3 regions of the Paraburkholderia sp. MM6662-R1 genome follow, and region 1 is predicted to be linked to each of the others. Evidence: predicted binding sites of a transcription regulator. Region 1 holds the regulator's gene; each other region holds the start of a gene.
The links. Region 1 encodes FNR, which switches genes on or off when oxygen is low (the NO sensors DNR and NnrR bind a similar motif). Its sites were predicted from a motif close to TTGATNNNNATCAA; they were not measured.
Positions count from the first base shown of each region.

Region 2: nifA (nif-specific transcriptional activator NifA) is a predicted target of FNR. The motif match lies at 1,019-1,032, and genes of this name have one in related genera.
Region 3: OKW39_RS01775 (universal stress protein) is a predicted target of FNR. The motif match lies at 984-997, and genes of this name have one in related genera.

Region 1 covers NZ_JBNDLV010000003.1:1,303,057-1,305,324, reverse strand. The annotation lists gene OKW39_RS28970 (PAS domain-containing sensor histidine kinase) at 1-602, opposite strand, end outside; gene fnr (fumarate/nitrate reduction transcriptional regulator Fnr) at 725-1,507, opposite strand; gene OKW39_RS28960 (two-component system response regulator) at 1,524-1,931, opposite strand; gene OKW39_RS28955 (universal stress protein) at 2,252-2,268, shown strand, end outside.
Region 2 covers NZ_JBNDLV010000003.1:744,117-746,384, reverse strand. The annotation lists gene OKW39_RS26210 (hypothetical protein) at 1-172, opposite strand, end outside; partial or broken gene OKW39_RS26205 (hypothetical protein) at 406-717, shown strand; gene nifA (nif-specific transcriptional activator NifA) at 1,183-2,268, shown strand, end outside.
Region 3 covers NZ_JBNDLV010000001.1:387,469-389,736, reverse strand. The annotation lists gene OKW39_RS01780 (bifunctional enoyl-CoA hydratase/phosphate acetyltransferase) at 1-912, shown strand, start outside; gene OKW39_RS01775 (universal stress protein) at 1,073-1,909, shown strand; gene OKW39_RS01770 (universal stress protein) at 1,967-2,268, shown strand, end outside.

The sequences.
Region 1 (2,268 bases):
GGCTCGGTGTCGGCCTGGCTTTTCAGCTTCGCTTCGAGCAGCGCGACGCTCATTTTCAGCGCGGTCAGCCGTTGGCCGAGATCGTCGTGCAGTTCGCGCGCCATACGTTTCTGCTCGTTTTCGCGGGCGATCTGCACGTGGGTGGATACCTGATCCGCGCGTTCGAGTTCCGCGAGGCGCATACGTTCGGTCAGGTCGCGCGTGATCTTGGCGAAGCCGAGCAGCGCGCCCGACGCGTCGTGCACGGCGGAAACGACCACGTTGGCCCAGAAACGCGAGCCGTCGCGACGTACGCGCCAGCCCTCGTCCTCGGTGCGGCCTACGGCTGCGGCGATTTCCAGTTCGCGGGCGGGCTTGCCGGCCGCGATGTCTTCCGGGGTATAGAACTTCGAGAAATGCTGGCCGATGATTTCTTCGGGCGTGTAGCCCTTGATGCGCTGTGCGCCGGGATTCCAGCTGGTCACGCGGCCGGACACGTCGAGCATGAAGATCGCATAGTCCTGAACCGCATCGATCAACATGAAATAGCGATCCTCGACTGGCCCATCCGAAACGGACGCCGCACTGCTGAAGCAGAAAGACTCGCCGCTCGACAGACCCATCGCTCCTCCGGGCGGTCACGCAAGGCCGCGCACCGCAATGCACCGAGTTATATCAGTTCGGGAGCGCTTGTTCCACCCGGCATGTCCCGCGAACGAACGTGAGGCGAGCGTCGCGTCGGCGTTCAAACCCGAGCCAGTCCTTCCGCGTCTTCGATGCGGATCGTTTTGCCGTTCGCCTTGACGAGGCGCTCGCGCTGGAACTTCGAGAACATCCGGCTCACCGTTTCGAGCTTCATGCCCAGAAAGCAGCCGATTTCCTCGCGGGTCATGCGCAAATGAAACTCCGCCGCGGAAAAGCCGCGCGCCTTGAAGCGCTTCGACAGATTCAGCAGAAACGTCGCGACGCGCTGTTCGGCGCTCATCGTGCCGAGCAGCATCATCTGGCTCGATTCGCGCACGATCTCGCTGCTCATCATCTGGTAGATGTGATGCTGCATCGGCTTCATCTCGCGACAGATTGCTTCGAGTTGCGCGAACGGAATGATGCACACGACGCTGTCTTCGAGCGCGATCGCATCGCAATTCTGCTTGCCCTCGCCGATGCCGTCGAGGCCGAGCGAGTCGCCGGCGATCTGGAAGCCAGTCACGTGCTCGCGGCCGTCGCGATGCATGACCACGGTCTTGAACGATCCGGCGCGGATCGCGTAGATGCTTTGAAACGCGTCGCCCGCGCGATACAGCGCGTCACCGCGTTTGATCGAGCGCGTCGAGCAGATCAACGTGTCGAGTCGGCTCAGTTCGTCGGATGTCAGCTCGGGCGGCATGCAGATCGCGCGCATCGCGCAGGTGGAGCAGCGCGTCACGGCGTAGCGTGTGGCCGCGGTGCGTGGCACGACGTGGATCGGTACGACGTGCGAACTGCGGGGCGCGTCGTGGCGGGGTTCACAGACTGTGGCAACTTGCATGCTCGGCTCCTGGCGCTCAGACCGGATGCGCACGACGCGCATAGGCAATCGCTTCGATGGCACGGCAGGCGAGTTCGAACTCCGAGGTCTTGTCGAAGCAGAAGTCGGCGCCCGCCGCTTCGCACGCTCGGCGAAACGCCGTCGTGCAATGATTGGTCAACACGATGCTGACGATGGACGGCCGCACCCGCGACAGCGCCGCGAGCAGCAGCAGATTGGTCTTGCCCGAGAAGCACGGGTCCAGCACCGCGACATCGGCGCGACTCGCGACGATGTCGTCGAACGTGTGCTCGACGCCGGCGGACTCGCCGGCGATTTCGATGCCGGGAATCAGCGCGATCAGGCAAGCAAGCCGGCGCCGGACCTCGGTCGCATCGTCGACGAGGAAGACTCTCGATAAGGTGGCTGGCGGGGCGGTGTCCATACCGACCAGTATTGGCGACCTCATCTCAGAAATATATCGGCGGGGATTTAAGCGGCGCTAGGAGTTCGGGTAGTGTTGTAGGAATATTCCTAGTGCATGGCTGGCGATGGGGTATGTAGCCGAGTGCGAGTACACGGCTACTTTCGACGTGACGGCTTCGAAAGTCGCAGGCATGCAGTTGATCAAGTAATCACGGAACGAGCCGATAAAGACCCATTGACCTGCGTCAAGCCGCGCGGCGGCGCGCGCTTCACACTGTCGGCGCGGACACGCGACGGCACCGCTTCGGTTCATGCCAGCGCTTTCACAGGGAGTCCAACATGTATGCACGAATTCT
Region 2 (2,268 bases), 560 kb from region 1:
AGATCGACTGCGCGCTCACGCCGAGTTGCTCGGCGGTGAGCTTGCGCTTGATCCTGTGTCCGAGGGGCGACAGGGCCGCCGCTCGCGTGCGCGTGTCCCGATGCATGTGATTGATCGACAACTGCTGCAACGTCATTTCCTCGGCTTCGCTCAGTTCTACGACACACTTCATCCGCTACCCGGCACGACGAAGGCGCCAGCAGGTTTGCGAAATTGAAATGGATTTACCAGGAACACTATCCTCCATGCCGTACATTTCGTAAAATCGATTGTTTTGATGGAACGCATCCACACTATGGATAAGTTGGGATCATGCGTTTCAAGGGCCTCGATCTCAATCTGCTCGTCGTGCTCGATGCTCTGATGACCGAGCGTAATTTCACCCCGGCGGCACGCAGCAAGGCCCAACTCAACGTCGTTCGCTACGCCGATGACTTTATTGTGACCGGTATGTCGAAAGAAGTGCTCGAATTCGAGGTGCTTCCGGCGCTCAGGCAGTTGATGGCCGCTCAAGATCTGGAGCGCTCGGAAGAGAAGACCCGGATCACGAACATTGCAGACGGTTTCGATTTTCTTGGCCAGAACGTGCGCAAGTACGACGGCTACTGGCCCAGCGCCTGTGAAGATACTTTGGATTGCCAAAACAATAGAGGTAGTGAGGATGGCTGGCACCTAGAGCCCGGAGGGGCTTTTTTTGCACTTGAAACGTTACGCTAACGCAGCCATGACTTACCAAACCAGATTGATCGGACCGATAGACTCGCATCTAACGATCTGAAAACAGTTTCCACACGTCCTCGGCCAGTTCAAGACGGACATTTTGTCGCCCGACACGGAAGCGCTTTTTGTGCCAAATATCCCGCTGCGCCGGGCGGGCACGCCCGAAGAGGTCGCAAAGATAGATCATCTTCGTCCTATGCTCGGATGCGGCGAGTTATCTCACGGGCACCGAGGCAGCAATCAATGATGGACGACACCTGTAATCGGCTGCACCTGGAGTAGACAAATCGCAGTTGATTTGAGCGACATCAATGGAACTCGCGTTCCTAACGGAATCCACGCAGCGAAATCGCAAAAGCAGAAAATAAGTACATCAAGGCACTACAGTTTCACCGTCCTTCCATGAAAGGGCATTATCTTTTGAAGTCAGCCCGTGAAATTGGGCGCTAGATCGAGGATGATATGCAACACAATGCCCGCAAATCCGAACAAGGTGACGGGGAGCACGGTCCCCACAACGGGGACGTCGTCATGCTGCATATCGCTTCCGTGCGCGAAAGGCCTGGCTCAAAGTCCGAGACGGACCACGCGGTCCCTATTGTGCAGTGGCACGAGAGCGTGCTTACCGGCATCTTCGAAATATCGAAGGTACTCACCGCCCCCTACCGGCTCGAAGTCGCGTTGGCCAACGTCATCGATCGCCTGCAATCGTTTGTTCAGATGCGGCTCGGTATCGTCTCTCTCTTCGACGATGATGGCGTACCGGACATTACCGTTGGCGCGGACTGGAGCGAAGGCAGCGATGAGCACTACCGGATGCGCCTGCCGCAGAAGGCAATTGACCAGATCATGGCGACGGACAGGCCGCTCGTCGCCGAGAACGTAGCGGTGCATTCGGGCTTCAGTGCCGCCGACATGGGCGTGCTCGGTGCCTCCGACAACATGCGAGTGTCGTTCATTGGCGTCCCTATTCGCATCGACGCGAAAGTCGTAGGCACGCTGACCATCGACCGCATCCTGGACTATGGGTCGAACTTCCGGCTCGATTACGACGTGCGGCTGCTTACCATGGTCGCCAACCTGGTGGGGCAGACGGTGAAGCTGCATCGCTTTTTCAAGAGCGACCGCGAGCGACTGATGGCGGGAAAGGACGGGCTGCAAAAGCCATTGTCCGAGCTCAAGCACCCTGCAGGTGAGCGTAAGAAGTTTCAGATCGAGGGGATCATTGGCGACAGCCCGGCGCTGCGCGGGCTGCTCGCGAAGATCGCGGTGGTAGCCGAATCGAACAGCACGGTTCTGTTGCGCGGCGAATCCGGTACCGGGAAGGAGCTGGTCGCCAAGGCCGTTCACGAGCTGTCGCCGCGCGCCAAGCGGCCTTTCATCAAGCTCAATTGCGCGGCGCTCCATGAGACGGTGCTGGAATCCGAATTGTTCGGTCATGAGAAGGGTGCCTTTACCAGCGCTTTCAATTCGCGCAAGGGGCGCTTCGAGCTCGCCGACAAGGGGACGCTGTTTCTGGACGAGATCGGCGAGATCTCGGCCTCGTTC
Region 3 (2,268 bases), on a different contig from region 1:
GACGCGTTTATGCGGCAGGCTCGCGTGCGTCCCGCATTGCGCACGGCGATCGTTCATCCCTGCTCGGAAGAAGCCATCCTGGCAGCGATCGAAGCCCGCGACGAAGGCCTGATCGAACCGGTGCTGATCGGCCCCGAAGCCAAAATCCGCGCCGCTGCCGAGGCCGCCAATCTCAGCCTCGCGGGTGTGCCGATCGAAGCGGTCGAGCACAGTCATGCGGCGGCTGCGCGTGCCGTGGAAATGGGCGCGACCGGCCGGGTCGCCGCGTTGATGAAAGGCAGTCTGCACACGGACGAACTGCTCGGCGCGGTCGTCGCACGGACATCCGGCTTACGCACTTCGCGGCGCATCAGCCATGTCTATGCGATGGACGTGCCGGCCTATTCGAAGCCGCTGGTGGTCACCGACGCCGTGGTCAATATCACGCCATCGCTCGACCATAAGCGCGATATCTGCCAGAACGCCATCGACCTGTTGCACGTGCTGGGCATCGAACTCCCGCGGGTCGCGGTCCTCGGCGCGATCGAAACGGTCAACTCGCGCATGCCGACCACGCTCGACGCTGCCGCGCTGACCGTCATGGCCGCGCGCGGTCAGATCACGGGCGCGCTAGTGGACGGCCCGCTCGCCTTCGACAATGCAATCAGCCTGGCGGCCGCGAAAATCAAGCAGATCGATTCGCCCGTGGCCGGTCAGGCGGACATCCTGCTGGCGCCAGATCTGGAAGCCGGCAACCTGCTCGCCAAACAGCTCATGTACTTCGCCGGCGCCGACGCGGCTGGTCTCGTGCTCGGCGCGCGGCTGCCGATCATCCTCACGAGCCGTGCCGACAGCGTGCGCGTAAGGCTCGCATCCGCCGCACTCGCCAAGCTGACGGCGGAACGTGCGCTGGCAGGCTCAGGGCGCCCGTGAACGGGGCGTTTGCGGACCGGCGCGCCCCGTCGTCTTCAGGTTCCACTGTCCCCGCCCCACCAGTCGCACGGTTGATCTGAATCAACGCCGCAGCGCCATCGGCTCATAGACTCAGTTCACATGGTCGGGCGCCGCCCATTCACTTTCCGGGAGCTTCGCAATGAGCTACAAAACCATCGTCGTTCATCTGGATACGAGCCGGCGCGCGCATCCGCGGCTCGAAATCGCGCTGCGCCTCGCGAAGCACTTCGGTGCCCATCTGACCGGCGTATTCGCCCTGTTCAGTCCCGATCCGCGCTCGCTGTACGTGATGGCCGGCACCGCCAGCTACTACGCGACGCATGAGCAGCTGCGCGCCGAGCGGCGCGGCGCGCTCGAACGCCTCTTCCATGCGGAGCTGAGCCGGGCCGGGGTGGCGGGCGAGTGGGTCGCCGTCGATCAGTCAGCCAGTCTCGCGGTGCCGCACCGGGGACGCTGCGCGGATCTGATCATCGCCGGCCAGGACGATCCGGATGATCCGGAGTCGTACGTCGGCAACTATTTCCCCGAAAACCTGGTCATGTCCGCGGGCCGGCCGGTGCTGCTGGTGCCGAACGCCAGCAGCGTCACTTCCCCCGGCGGCCATGTGATGGTCGGCTGGGACGGCAGCCGCGAAGCCACCCGTGCCGTGCATGACGCGCTGCCGTTCATGCGCACAGCGCGGCTCACCACGATCGTCGCGGTCAACGGCGCTCGCAGGGAAACGGGCTCCCGTCTTCCGGGCGCCGACATCGCAGCGGTGATTGCGCGGCACGGCATCAAGGTCGAAGTCAAGGACGTCGAAGCCGGTCCGGCCGCGTCGGTTGGCGACACCCTGTTATCGGAAGCAGCCGGGCTCGGTGCGGACCTCCTCGTGATGGGAGCCTACGGCCATGCCCGCTGGCAAGAACTGGTGATGGGCGGCGCAACCCGCACGGTGCTGCAGTCGATGACCGTGCCGGTGCTGATGTCGCACTGACAATCGCAGGCGCTCTGCAGGCGCGGCCCTAAGCCGCCTCCTTAAGGGGAGTTCGCCATGTACAAGCAGATTCTGGTTGCGGTCGACGGCAGTGAAACGTCGAGTCATGCGCTCGACGCCGCCTTGCAACTTGCACACGAAGCCGGCGCGCAATTGCAGCCGTTGTATGTCGTGAACGTCCCGCTCATGACGTATGACGTGCCCTCTTACGATCCCTCTTATGTCCGCGACGCGCTTCTCGAAGAAGGCGCGCATGTGACCGACGCCGCCGCCGCGCGCATGCGCCGCGCCGGCGTGGCGGGCTCACCGCGCATCGTCGAGGCGGATCCGGTCGCCGACGACGTCGCGCAATGCATCCA